2 linked regions of the Methylobacterium mesophilicum SR1.6/6 genome follow. The protein of the gene in region 1 interacts with the protein of each later gene in a pairwise test. Links are inferred from orthologs where the notes say so. Each region holds a gene or a part of one and is shown in the gene's direction. Other genes may lie near its edges.

Region 1 (7,644 bases):
GGCGGCAGGCGGCGAGATCGCGGCTCGGCACGAGGTCCATGAAGCCGAAGCGGCGCGCGTCGTTGTAGGTGACGGTGGCGCCGGTGCTCATCGCCATCACCACATGGTCGTGCTTGGGTGTGCCCGATGCGCCCTCCAGGTAGAAGTCCCCGGGGGACAGATTGCGGCCGTCGGGAAGCGCCACGTCGAACCGGCCGCTCATGCCGAGATGCATGATCAGCGTCTCGCCCGAATCGAGGTCGGCGGTGAGGTATTTCGCCCGGCGGGCGAGGCTCGTGACCGCCCGTCCCTCCAGCCGCGCGGCGAACCGATCCGGAAACGGGAAGCGCAGGTTGGGCCGCCGCAGGGTGATGCGGCTGAAACGGGCGCCGACCATGGCGGGGGCCAAACCCCGCCTGACCGTCTCGACCTCGGGAAGCTCGGGCATCTCTCTCGCGGCTTGCCTGTGCGGCGCCTCGCGCGCCGGTCCCGGATATCGGCGGGTACGGCCGCCATGGCAACGGCGCCGATGTCGCGCGGCCGGTTCCTGCGCCGGGTCCGCGTCCCCGCCCGCTAGCGCCGCCGCAGCCGGACGTAGAGCGCGCCGCCGCCGCCATGATGGCGGGCGGCCTCCTCGAAGCCGACGACGATCCCGCGCAAGTCCGGACCGCGCAGCCAGTGCGGGACGCTGCGGCGGAGAACCCCGCGCTCGGCGAAGGCCTCCGAATAGCCCGGCCCCCCCTTGCCCGTGACCACCAGCACGTAGGCATGGCCGGCGGCCCGCGCCCGCAGCAGGAAACCCGTGAGCGCGGCGTGGGCTTCCGCCTGCACCATCCCGTGAAGGTCGATCCGCGCCTCGATCGCCAATCGCCCGCGGCGCAGACCGACCTTTGCGGTCCGCTCCAGTCCCGGGCTCGGGGCGTGGCGCTGGGGCGGCGCCTGGTAGGGTGCGGCCGTCGCCGGCCGCGGCGGCTCGGGCGCCGGCTTCGGCGGGGTTTTCGCGCGCGGCCTTTTGGCGACCGGCGGCGCGCTCGGCTTCAGGATCGGGGCCGTCAGCGCCGGCATGGTGGCGGTTGGGCTCGCCGGGGCGGGGGCGGTCTCGGGAACTGGCGGTGCGCGGCCCGGCAGCGGTGTGACCAGCTTGGCGATCGCGTCCCAGAGCCGCGCCTCGCCGGCGGTGAGGCGCCGCCCGCGGCGCGGCGCTCTCACGGCGCGTCCCCGCGGAGGGCGAGGCGTTTCGGCAGCAGCACCACGAAACCGATGGCGTCGCGCAGGTTCCCGGCTGCGACGCCGGCCTCATCGCCGGTCCCGACGAAGAGGTCGCCGCGGGCCGGTCCGACGATGGCCGAACCCGTATCGGCGGCGACGACCATCCGTCCGGTCTCGCCCGGCGCCGCGCCCGGAAGCGGTCCCGCGAGCCAGAACGGCAGCCCGTAGCGCCACAGGGTCGAATCGACGGCCAAGCTGCGGCCGGGGCTGAGCGGCGCGTTGGCGGCCCCGGGCGGGCCGAGGGTGGGATCCGCCACCTCGGCGAGGCGGAAGAAGATGTAGGAGGCATTGGCACGGATCAGCCGCCGGGCAATGTCCGGGTGCTCGCGCAGCCAACCCGTCCAGCGGGCCAGGGTCAGGCCCTCCAGCGGCAGATGCCCCTCCTGCACGATCAGCTTGGCCACCGCCGTGTAGGGCCGTCCGTTCCGTCCGTCGTACAGGACCCGCACGGCGCGCCCGTCCGGCAAGCGGACGCGTCCGGAGCCCTGCACCTGCAGGACCAGCAGGTCGACGGCATCGCGCAGCCACAGGATCGGCCGTGCCCTCGATCCCAGCGCCCCGTCCTCGATCGCGGCCCGATCGGGATAGGGCGCGAAGCCGTCCGCAGTGGCGCGGGCGGCCCGCAGGTTGGGGTCCAGACCCGGCCGGGTCTCGCCGGGGCCGAGAGAGACGAGGTCGTCGGGGCGGGCCAGGACCGGTGCGGTGAAATTCGGCCCCGGCTCGAGGGAGCCCGTCAGTTCCGGCTCGAAGTAGCCGGTCAGGAAGCCGGGGCGCTCGGAACCGGGCCGCTCGACGCGGAAGGCGTCGAAATGCTCCCGGAAGAAGGCGGCGGCATCCCCCCGGTCGCCCGCGGCCGCCGCACAGGCCTCGGCCAGGGCGGCGGGATCGCCCGCGACGCCCGCCGGCTGCGGCAGGGCGGGCGGTGGCGCGGCGCAGACGCGGCGAAAGGCGTCCAGCGCCGCAGCAGGCTCCGGACCGGGAAAGCCCGGCAGCGTCTCGGGGGCGACGGGCGTCAGGACCGCGCCGCCGACCCGCTGAGGGGCGGCGGTCGATGCCTGAGTCAGCAGGGCGAGGAGGACGGCCGGGACGATTCCGGACCAAGCACGCGGGATCGGCACGGCAAGGCTGTCACGAAGTCAGGCGCCGGCCTCGGTGGCCACGAGCTGCCAGTTCGGATCGCGGGAGCCCAGGCTGCGGGCGAAGGTCCAGACGTCGGGCACCTCGACCACGGTCTCGGCACTGCCATCCACGACCTTGCCCTCGGCATTGCGGGTGGCGGTGATCAGGTTCGACAGGAAGCGCACGGTGATCTGTGCGACGCGGTTGCGCACCTCGACGGCGACGATCTCGGCCTTGTCGATGGAGACGAAGGTGGTCTCCAGGGTCTGCCGGTTGCGCTCGCGCTCGGCGATGGCCCGCTCGAACGCCTCGCCGACCTCCTTGGACAGGAGTCCGCGCAAGGTCTTCCTGTCGCCCTTGGCAAAGGCGATCATGATGGCCTCGTAGGCGGACTTGGCACCCTCCAGGAAAGCTCGCGGATCGAAGCTCGGCTCCGCCTGCACGCAGGCCTCCAGCCCGCGGGACACCTCCGAGCCGGGCTCGGCGATGCCGCGCCAGTCGCGCGGCGCGGCGGCGGGGGCCGAGGCGGGCTGCACCCGGTCAGCGCCGGGCAGGCGCACGACATTGTCCCCGTCCGTCCGCGTCTGGGGCTCGGTGCGGCTGCGATCGACGGGCTTGAACGGCGAGCGTTCCGCGCCGGTCTTCTGGCCGAGCACGGAGCGCAGACGCCAGATCACGAAGACCGCGAGCGCGAGAAAGATGATCGTCGTAACGTCGAAACTGTCCTGCATCACCGATCCGATGGTGGCCGCGGTGGGACCCTGTGCCCCTTGCTCAAGTCCTGCGCGGTGCGGCGCCGGCTAAGCGCGCATGGGTCCTGGCGACTCATATCCGACCAACGCGCCGGGGGCGAGCCGGTTGTCCCCGAGCAAAACGCGTTCCCGCATCGGATATGGGTCGCGGGTGCCGCCGTCGCCAGCGCCACGCCAGCTCGCTTGTCCAGGCACGATGCGCGTGTTAGCGGCCCTGCGGTTTGGGTAGTTCCGCGGCGCGTTCCGGCGGCTCCCGCTGAGAAAACCCGCGCCGGCCTCGCCGGCTGATCGAGAAGGATGATCCGCATGGCCGACTCTCCGGCAGCGAACGGCAACGGCGGCGGCATGCCGCAGGGCGATGCTCCGATGATCAACGCCCTGGCGCAGTACACGAAGGATCTGTCCTTCGAGAACCCGAACGCGCCGCGTTCCCTGCAGCCCAAGGAGGGGCAGGGACCGCAGATCAACATCCAGGTGAACGTCAACGCGTCGCAGCTCTCGGAGACGGATTTCGAGGTCGAACTCAAGCTCGAGGGCGACGCCAAGGTCCAGAACGATGTGCTGTTCGCCTTCGAGGTGACCTATGCGGGCGTGTTCCGCCTGGTGAACATCCCGGCCGACCAGATTCATCCGGCCGTGATGATCGAGTGCCCGCGCCTGCTCTTCCCGTTCGCGCGCCAGATCGTGGCCGAGGCGGTGCGCAACGGCGGCTTCCCGCCCCTGTACATCGATCCGATCGACTTCGTCAGCCTCTACCGCCAGCGGATGGTGGAGCAGCAGGGCGCGCAGGGTCCGCTGGCCTCCTGACGTCGCGCCCGGCGGCGCGTCAGCGGCCGTTACCGCGAGGAGCCGCCGCGAGCGCGCGCAGAGCATTCGCGGGGCGCCCGTCGAGACGGGGAGCGCGCAGCACGATCCAGCTCCGCGGTAACTCGGCTTGGCCGGACAGCGTGCCAGTCTCCGCGGCGCGCTGCCACGGCGAGCCCGGCCTCGACGGTGGCGGACAGTCCAGGCGCCGAAATCGCCCCTCTCCGACCACCGGCCTCGTGGTGATGCGGCACCTTCGAGCCCACAGCGAGGTCTCGCCGAAGCAGCGGTCCGTCGGGAGCGGGCTCTGGTCGGGCGGGAACCCGATCCCGAGCGCACAGGAGCTGTCGGATCCGGGGTGCGGCACTGCCGTTCCGGGCTTGACCGTGGCGGGTCCCGAGTCCAGGTGCGGGGCCCGCTACGGCTCCAGGATCGCATGGCTCCCACCGCTCACCTCGCCCTGATCAATCTGTTCATCGGAGACATCCAGGGCGGCCTGGGACCGTTTCTCGGAACATGGCTGGCGCAATCTGCCGGGTGGAGTCCGGCCCGGATCGGGTTCGTCATCACCCTGGTCGGATTCGGCACGCTGTTCCTCAGCGGCCCCTTCGGCGCCCTGGTCGACCGGTACCCCCGGCCCCGCCTGCTGATCGGGCTCGCCTGCGGCGCGATCCTGGCCGGCACGCTGCTGCTGCTTCCGGCCAGAAGCCTGCCGGCCGTGCTGGCCGCGCAACTCCTCGCTGCGGCCGGCGGCACGCTGCTGCTGCCGGCGGTGGCAGCCCTGACCCTGGGGATCGTCGGGAAGGACCAGTTTCCCAAGCAGCAGGGCCGCAACCAAGCCTTCAACCACGTCGGCATCCTCGCCGCTGCCGGCGGCATCAGCCTGGGCACCGCCACGTTCGGGCCTGCGATCGCCTTCTGGGTGCTGGGCGGAATGGCGGTCGCGGCGATCGTCGCAACACTGACGACACCGGCCAGGGCCTGGAACCGACGTCGCGCGGTCGGCTGGAAGGAGGACGAGGAGGACGAGCCGGCGCGCAGCGGCCTGCGACAGGTCCTGGGCAATCGCCGGCTCCTCGTGCTCACGGTGGCGCTGACGCTGTTCAATCTCGGCAATGGCGGCATGCTCTCGCTGCTCGGCCAGAAGCTCGTGGCCACCGCCGCCGACGCCACCACTTGGACGGCGCGCTACGTGATGGTGGCGCAGCTGGTGATGGTGCCGGTGGCGCTGTTCGCCGGGTCCCTCGCGGACAAGCGCGGGCGGCGACAGCTCCTGATGGTCGCCTTCGCGGTCTTGCCGGTGCGGGCGCTCCTGTCCGGCCTGATCGACGATCCGGTCTGGCTCATCGCCGCCGAGGTCTTGGATGGCGTGGCCTCCGGGATCGTCGGGGTCGCGGTGCCGGTGGTCGTCGCGGACCTGACCTGGGGATCCGGGCGCACGCAGACGGCGCTCGGCAGCGTCAACGCGGTGCAGGGAGTGGGTGGTGCCCTGTCGGGCTGGTACGGTGGCCTGTCCTACGGGCTGTTCGGCTGGACGGGCTCGTTTCTCGCCCTTGGGGTGCCGGCTCTCGTCGCCCTGGCGCTCGTGATCTGGCTCGATGCGACGCCCGAGCCCGGACGGAGGCGCCGTCGGCAAGAGCGCCGCAGCGCGGCCGTGCAGGGGACTTGACGGTCTACGTGAGCGGAACGACGCGATCCGAGCCGGCGCCACGTTCGGGCCTGTTCCGCGGCTTGGGGTCGTTTCGCTGCGCGCGATGACGGCGGGAACCGAGACGCCCTGAAACGCGAAAGCCCGGCCGGGGCCGGGCTTCGTTCCGATGTCTCTCCGCCTCGGTTCAGCCGATATGGGGGCTGCCGGTGGCGGCGGGGAAGCGGTCGGCGAGGGCGCGGCGCAGCTTCTCCAGGGCCCGGTTCTCGATCTGGCGGACGCGCTCCTTCGAGATGCCGAGGCGCTGCCCGAGGGCTTCCAGGGTGGCCTGATCCTCGGCGAGCCGGCGCTCGCGCAGGATGCGCAACTCGCGCTCGGACAGAACTGTCAGGGCCTGCTGGAGCCAGCCGAGGCGGCGCTCGCCGTCCACCGTGGCGCTCACGGTCTCGTCCGGCAGATCGGCGCCGTCGACCAGGAAATCCATCCGCTCCGAGGAGGCGTCGCTGTCCTCGCCCACGGGGGCGTTGAGCGACATGTCCGGGCCGGACAGGCGCGCGTCCATCAGGGCGACATCGTCCCGCGAGACGCCGATGGCGCTGGCGATGCGGCGGTGGATCTCGTCGCCGACATGCTCCTCGGTGGATTGCATGAGGCGGGCACGCAGCCGGCGAAGGTTGAAGAACAGGGCCTTCTGCGCGGAGGAGGTGCCCCCGCGGACGATCGACCAGTTGCGCAGGATGTAGTCCTGGATCGAGGCCCGGATCCACCACGTCGCGTAGGTCGAGAAGCGGACATCCCGCTCCGGCTCGAACCGGGCGGCGGCTTCCATCAGGCCGACATGACCTTCCTGGACGAGATCGGCCATCGGCAGACCGTAGTGACGAAAACGCCCCGCCAGAGCAATGACGAGGCGCATATGGGCCGAGATCAGGCGGTGAAGGGCGCGCTCGTCGCGGTCATCCTTCCAGCGAACGGCGAGGCCGCGCTCTTCCTCCCGCGCCAGGAAGGGCGCCTCCATCGCAGTCCGAATGAACTGCCGTCGAATTCCCGCGATCTCAGCCATCCCGCCTGCCTCTTGTTGTCGAGTGCTGTTGCGGCGCCGGACCTGCTAGTCCGGCGCGCAGGCGCCTCCCAGGGGCGACGCCAGGCAACCGACAACGGAAGGCGAAACACGAAAGTTCCGCGTCACTGCCCCAGAATGCGACAGCGGATCGACCACGATCACGTGTTCCATCGGGATGACATGGGCTCGGGCGATGGATCGTCCAGTGCCGTTCGGACCAAATTCGCCTTGGTCATGTGGGCAAGTCCGCACGAAGCAAGAAAAAACCCGGCCGCCAGGGCCGGGTTCGAGGGTCGTGCCGTCGTGAGCAGGGCTCAGGCGGCCTCTTCCTGGATGTCGTCGCCGTCGGTCTCACCCTCGGCTTCGGGCTCCGCCTCGCTCTTGGCCCGGCGGGGCGACTTCGCGAGGCTCTGCTCGATCAGCTTCAGCGCCTCGGTCTCGGTGATGCGGTTCACAGACGAGATCTCGCGGACGATCCGGTCCAGGGCCGCCTCGTAGAGCTGCCGCTCGGAATAGGACTGCTCGGGCTGGGCCTCGGAGCGGTAGAGATCGCGCACAACCTCGGTGACGGCCAGCAGGTCGCCCGAGTTGATCTTGGCCTCGTATTCCTGGGCGCGGCGCGACCACATGGTCCGCTTGATCCGGGCGCGGCCGGTCAGCAGATCCAGGGCCTTCTTGACCAGCTCCGGCTCGGCCAGCTTGCGCATGCCCACGCTGTTGGCCTTCGCGGTCGGGACGCGCAGGACCATCTTGTCCTTCTCGAACGACACAACGAACAGCTCAAGCTTGTAGCCCGCGATCTCTTGCTCCTCGATCGCGGTGATGCGACCGACGCCGTGGGCCGGATACACGACAGCCTCGCCGGTCTTGAAACCTTGCCGGCCTGCGGTCGTCGTCTTCTTGGCTGTGGTCATGCGAGAAGGGCCTCCACTGGCGCGCAGCCGTTCGACGCCGCGCGAAACCGTGTTGTTCCGGGCGGGACACCCGGTTTGCCTCGCCGCTTCCCATGA
Region 2 (6,004 bases), 310 kb from region 1 along the record:
ATCCGGCCTCAGAGGTGACCCGTTCGCAACTGTGCGGGCGGGATGCTCGGGCACGCTGCCCGATCAACCCTTTCCCGGGCGCTTGCACCGTCAGCGGGATGCGATCCGGGATCCAGCACGAAAGGTCGGGACGCGTCTATCCCGTGCAAGCGGCGGCGCGTTCGCGGCGCTCAAGGTGCCGGATTCCGGATCACCCTTAACGTCCGTCTCTGGTGTCCGGAGAAGGGCTGCGGTCCCGATGGGAGAGGGGCGGCATCCGTCGATGACGCGCCCCGATGCACCAGCTACGGCTTCTTCGGTTCCTGCGCCGGCTGCGCCGCCTCGGCGGGCGCGTCGGTGCGCTCGATCTTCGCCTCCGAGCGCAGCTTCAGGATCATGTCCTGCTGCGCCTTGCGGATCAGGTGCTGGTCGATCTGCTCCTTCAATTCGTCGAAGGTCGGCTGCGGCTTCGTCCGCTTCTCCTCGACCCTGATGACGTGCCAGCCGAACTGCGTCTTGATCGGGTCGGAGACCTGGCCGGGCTTCATCGCGAAGGCGGCGGTGGCGAAGTCCGGCACCATCCGCTCCTTGGTGAACCAGCCGAGATCCCCGCCCTCGGCCTTCGAGCCCGGATCCTTCGAGGTCTCGGCCGCGACCTTGGCGAAATCCTCGCCGCCCTTGATGCGGGCCGCGATCTTCTTGGCCTCGGCCTCGTTGTCCACGAGGATGTGGCGGGCGTGCACCTCCTCCTCCGGCTTCATCAGCTTGACGGTCTGATCGTAGATCGCGTGCTCGGCCTCGGGAGTGACGGCGCGCTTGGCCTCCTGCTCGAGGTAGTCATCGAGCAAAAGCTTGTCGCGGAAATAGGCGAGCTTGCGCTTGAACTCCGGGGTGTCGCCGACCTTGGCGGCCTCGGCCGCCTGCGCGCCGACCCGCAGGTCGACCATGTAGTCGACGAGCAGGTTCTTCTTCTGCGCCTCGTCGACGCCTGGCAGCGACAGGGCCGGGTCGTCGGCCGCGATGGCGAGGTCGCCCTGCGTGATCGGCTTGCCGTTGACGCTGGCCGCCACCGAGTCCGGTCCGGCCGCGACGGCGGGCGTGTTCGCCGCGGGCGTCGTGGCTTGGACCGGAGCCTTCTGGGGCGCCTGCGCCAGCGCGAATCCCGGCATCGCGATCATGACGGCGAGCGCGCTGGCGCGCCGGAGGAGGGCGGTGTTCGGCATGCGGGCGAAGTCCTCGGCTCTTGTCTCTGATCCGCCCAGGTGCGGGCCGGGCGGCTGGCCGCGGCACAGGTGGCCCGCGTTGCGCGAGAAGGCAAGCGCGGCCGTTCCGACGATGCCGGAACCGTGACCGGACCCAAGCGCGTTGAGGGCTGCCCCTTACAGGTGCGCCGGCCGATGTTTACCTCTATAAGCCCGGCCAACTCCGCCCAGGCCGGCCCGCCACGATCACCCGTGGGCGGGCTCGCGCGTCCGCAGGTCAACGATGCTCGGCTCTTTCGCCAAGAAGATTTTCGGCTCCTCGAACGACCGGCGCGTCAAGGGCTACCGCCCGCGCGTCGCTCAGATCAACGCGCTGGAACCGGAGATCCAGGCGCTGTCGGATGAGGCCCTTCGCGCCCGCACCGACATGCTGAAGGCGGAACTTGCGAGCGGCAAGAGCCTCGACGACATCCTCGTCCCCGCCTTCGCCACGGTGCGCGAGGCGGCCAAGCGCGTGCTCGGCCAGCGTCACTTCGATGTCCAGCTCATCGGCGGCATGGTGCTGCACGAAGGCGGCATCTCCGAGATGAAGACCGGCGAGGGCAAGACCCTGGTGGCGACGCTGCCGGTCTACCTCAACGCCCTGGAGGGCAAGGGCGTCCACGTCGTTACGGTGAACGACTATCTGGCATCCCGCGACGCGGAATGGATGGGCCGGGTCTACCGATTCCTGGGCCTCTCGGTCGGCACCATCGTGCACGGGCTCGACGACGCGCAGCGCAAGGACGCCTACGCGTGCGACATCACCTACGGTACCAACAACGAGTACGGCTTCGACTACCTGCGGGACAACATGAAGTACGAGATGTCCCAGCTGACCCAGCGGGGGCACAACTACGCCATCGTCGACGAGGTCGATTCAATCCTGATCGACGAGGCCCGCACGCCGCTGATCATCTCGGGGCCGGTGGACGACCGCTCGGAACTCTACGTGTCGGTCGATGCGCTGATGCCCCGGCTGGTGCGCGAGCACTACGACCTCGACGAGAAGCAGCGCACCGTCTCGCTCACCGAGGACGGTAACGAGTTCGTCGAGGAGGCGATGCGCGAGGCCGGCCTCCTCAAGGAGGGGGACCTCTACGACGCACACAACGTCACGCTGGTCCACCACGTGAACCAGGCCCTGCGCGCCCACACGCTGTTCACCCGAGACAAGGACTACATCGTCAAGAACGACGAGGTGGTGATCATTGACGAGTTCACCGGCCGCATGATGCAGGGCCGGCGCTACTCGGAGGGTCTGCATCAGGCTCTGGAAGCCAAGGAGCGGGTCACGATCCAGCCCGAGAACCAGACGCTCGCCTCGATCACCTTCCAGAACTATTTCCGCCTCTACAAGACGCTCGCCGGCATGACCGGCACGGCCTCCACGGAGGCCGACGAGTTCGCCGAGATCTACAAGCTCGACGTGGTGGACATCCCGACTAACAAGGAGGTCGAGCGCGTCGACGAGGACGACGAGGTCTACCGCACGGTCGAGGAGAAGTACGCCGGGATTATCGCCGAGATCGACAAGGCGCATGCCCGCCACCAGCCGATCCTGGTCGGCACCGGCTCGATCGAGAAGTCGGAGTTGCTCGCGGAACTCCTGAAGAAGCACGGCTACAGCCTGCTCGACTATTCGGATCCCAACGCGCTGACCGACGTCTACGCCGCCGCCCGCGAGGGCCGGGTGACCAAGCGCTTCGCCGTGCTGAACGCCCGCTTCCACGAGCAGGAGGCCTACATCGTGGCCGAAGCCGGCGTGCCCGGCGCGATCACCATCGCCACCAATATGGCCGGCCGCGGCACCGACATCAAACTCGGCGGCAACCTCGAGATGCGGATCGAGAAGGAGCTCGGCCATCTCGCCGACGGCCCGGAACGCGACGCGGCCATCGAGGCGATCAAGGCCGAGATCGCGGAGAACCGCACCAAGGTGCTGGCCTCGGGCGAGCCGGCCGATCCGGCGGCGGGCCGCAAGAAGGACCTGCCAGGCGGGCTCTACATCATCGGCACCGAGCGCCACGAATCGCGACGGATCGACAACCAGCTCCGCGGCCGTTCCGGTCGCCAGGGCGATCCCGGCCGCTCGAAGTTCTACCTGTCGCTTCAGGACGACCTGATGCGGATCTTCGGCTCCGACCGCATGGACGGGATGCTGCAGAAGCTCGGCCTGGAGCAGGGCGAGGCGATCATCCACCCTTGGATCAACAAGGCGATCGAGAAGGCGCAGCAGAAGGTCGAGGCGCGCAACTTCGACATGCGCAAGAACGTGCTCAAGTACGACAACGTCATGAACGACCAGCGCAAGGTCGTCTTCGAGCAGCGCCGCGACTTCATGGGTCAGGACAGCGTCCGCGAGACCGTGGACGAGATGCGCGAGGGCGTGATCGACGACCTCGTGGCCCGCCACATCCCCGAGAACGCCTACGCCGAGCAGTGGGACGTGGCCGGCCTGCGCGAGCAGGTGAAGGAGGTCCTGAACCTCGACGTGCCGGTGGAGGACTGGGCCAAGGAAGAGGGCATCGCCGACGAGGAGATGCGCGAGCGCCTGCTCAAGGCGGCCGATGCGGCCTACGCCGAGCGGACCGAGAAAAACGGCGCCGAGATCACCGCCTATATCGAGAAGCAGGTCCTGCTCCAGACCCTGGACCATCTCTGGCGCGAGCACCTCGTGACGCTGGATCACCTCCGGCAGGTGATCGGCTGGCGCGGCTTTGCCCAGCGGGACCCGCTGAACGAGTACAAGTCCGAGGCCTTCGACCTGTTCAACGGGCTCGTGACCGCCCTGCGCGAGCAGGTCACCGCGCAGCTCTCGCGCGTCGAGATCGTGATGCAGGAGCAGCAGGACGAGTATCCGCCGGGTGGCCCGGAGCTGCCGCCGATGTTCGCCCAGCACCTCGACCCGGTCACCGGCGAGAACGAGATGGATTATGCCGGGCGCGGCTCGGGCAGCGATGGCGGTGGCGGCCCCGCTTACGGCTACGCTGCCCAGGGCCTCGCGGCGGACGGCGCCGTGCTGGAGCGTGATCCGACCGACACCGCAACCTGGGGCCGCGTCGGCCGCAACGAGCCGTGCCCCTGCGGCTCGGGCAAGAAGTACAAGCACTGCCACGGCAGCCTGCAGGCCTGACGCCGCCATGCCCGCGCGGACGGTCTTCATCGCCGGCGCCGGCACGGAGATCGGCAAGACCTACGTCACCGCGGCCCTGACCCGCTGCCTGCGGGCAGGCGGCCGGACGGTCCGGACGCTGAAGCCGCTGGCGAGCGGCGTCCCGCCGCTGCACGACCCGGGCTTTGCCGAGAGCGACACGGCGCGCCTCCTGGACGCGCAGGACCTCGTCCTCGATGCCGAGGCCGTGGAGGGCTGCTCACCCTGGCGTTTCTCTGCACCGCTCTCGCCCGATCAGGCGGCCGTGCTCGAGGGCCGGTCCCTGGACCTCGACGACCTCATCGGCTGGTGCCGGTCGCAGATCGCCGGCACGCCGGGGACGCTGCTGATCGAGGGCGTGGGCGGCCTGATGAGCCCGGTCACCGCGGCGGCGACAGGTCTGGACTGGCTCAAGGCCCTGTCGGTGCCGGCTCTCCTGGTGACCGGCAGCTACCTCGGCGCGATCAGCCACGCGCTGACCGCCTGCGAGACCCTGCGCCGGTACGACGTTCCGCTGCTCGCCGTGGTGGTGAGCGAGAGCGTCGGCGCTCCCGCGCCGGTCGGAACCGTGGCCGCGTCGATCGCCCGGCACGCCGGTGCACCGGTCTTCTGCCTGAAGCGCGGCGAAGCCTGCCCGGAGCGGCTTGCGGCCCTGATCGATTCCTGAACGGACGATTCCGATCCGGCAGGTGGGTTCGGCAAGGCATCGCGCAGATTCGGTATCCACACCCTGGGATCACGGTCTTCGCGTTGTGAACAACGTCCTCGCTGGACGGCGTCGCCGAAGCCGCTACCTGTCGAACGGTGCCGAACTGCCGAGATTCCGGCGGGATGCCTGCGGGAACCGTGCGATGAGCCAGTCTATAGCCCCCGCGGCGAATCCCCCGGTCGAGGCGGGGGAGACCGAGCCGGCCCACGGCCGGCTGAAAGCCGGCCTGATCCTGGGTGCGCTGGGTGTGGTGTACGGCGACATCGGCACGAGCCCGCTCTACGCGTTCAAGGAGGCGGTGAAGGCGGCGACCAGCGGGGGCGCCTCGGTGCCGGCGGCGGCCACGGGCGCGGTGTCGCTGATCCTGTGGTCGCTGATCCTGATCGTGTCGCTGAAATACGCGGTGCTGATCCTGCGCGCCGACAACCGCGGCGAGGGCGGCATCGTGGCCATGCTGGCGCTGCTCGGGGCGCGGCAGGCGCGTCCGGGCACGTGGAAGGCGCTGCTGCTGGTGGTGGGCCTTGTGGGCGCGGCGCTGCTCTACGGGGACGGGGCGATCACGCCGGCGATCTCGGTTCTGTCGGCGATCGAGGGCCTGAAGGTCGATGCGCCGGCGCTCGGACCCTACGTGGTGCCGATCACGCTGGTGATCCTGATCGGGCTGTTCCTCGTGCAGCACAAGGGCGTGGCCGCCATCGGCCGCGTCTTCGGCCCCGTCATGCTGGTCTGGTTCGTGGTGCTCGCCCTGCTGGGCGTCGGCGGCATCGTCGGCAGCCCCGGGATCCTCGCGGCCGCCAACCCGCTCCGGGCCGTCGATTTCATGCTGCACGCCGGTGTGCACGTGAGCTTCGCGATGCTGGGCGCGGCGTTCCTGGCGGTGACGGGCGGCGAGGCGATGTACGCCGATCTCGGCCATTTCGG

Evidence for each region. Proteins that work in one complex are often made in the same cells at the same time.
Region 2: the proteins of secB (region 1) and secA interact in binary tests that used the Escherichia coli proteins (3 or more experiments, as listed by UniProt). The link is inferred for Methylobacterium mesophilicum SR1.6/6 from one-to-one orthologs.

What each region holds. Positions count from the first base shown.
Region 1 is NZ_CP043538.1:4,346,269-4,353,912, forward strand. The notes cover bases 2,248-5,175. They hold secB (protein-export chaperone SecB), read left to right. Parts: upstream 2,248-3,425; coding sequence 3,426-3,926; downstream 3,927-5,175. Other genes in these bases: mltA (murein transglycosylase A), read right to left, coding at 2,248-2,366; MMSR116_RS20805 (Tim44/TimA family putative adaptor protein), read right to left, coding at 2,385-3,098; MMSR116_RS20815 (MFS transporter), read left to right, coding at 4,360-5,175. In the rest of the region: mutM (bifunctional DNA-formamidopyrimidine glycosylase/DNA-(apurinic or apyrimidinic site) lyase), read right to left, coding at 1-427; MMSR116_RS20795 (Smr/MutS family protein), read right to left, coding at 553-1,188; more of mltA, read right to left, coding at 1,185-2,247; more of MMSR116_RS20815, read left to right, coding at 5,176-5,592; MMSR116_RS20820 (RNA polymerase factor sigma-32), read right to left, coding at 5,759-6,634; MMSR116_RS20825 (CarD family transcriptional regulator), read right to left, coding at 6,949-7,548. UniProt on the Escherichia coli protein: One of the proteins required for the normal export of some preproteins out of the cell cytoplasm. It is a molecular chaperone that binds to a subset of precursor proteins, maintaining them in a translocation-competent state.
Region 2 is NZ_CP043538.1:4,036,028-4,042,031, forward strand. The notes cover bases 1,081-4,556. They hold secA (preprotein translocase subunit SecA), read left to right. Parts: upstream 1,081-1,464; coding sequence 1,465-4,356; downstream 4,357-4,556. Other genes in these bases: MMSR116_RS19365 (peptidylprolyl isomerase), read right to left, coding at 1,081-1,202; bioD (dethiobiotin synthase), read left to right, coding at 4,364-4,556. Also shown: more of MMSR116_RS19365, read right to left, coding at 285-1,080; more of bioD, read left to right, coding at 4,557-5,041; MMSR116_RS19380 (potassium transporter Kup), read left to right, coding at 5,226-6,004. UniProt on the Escherichia coli protein: Required for protein export, interacts with the SecYEG preprotein conducting channel.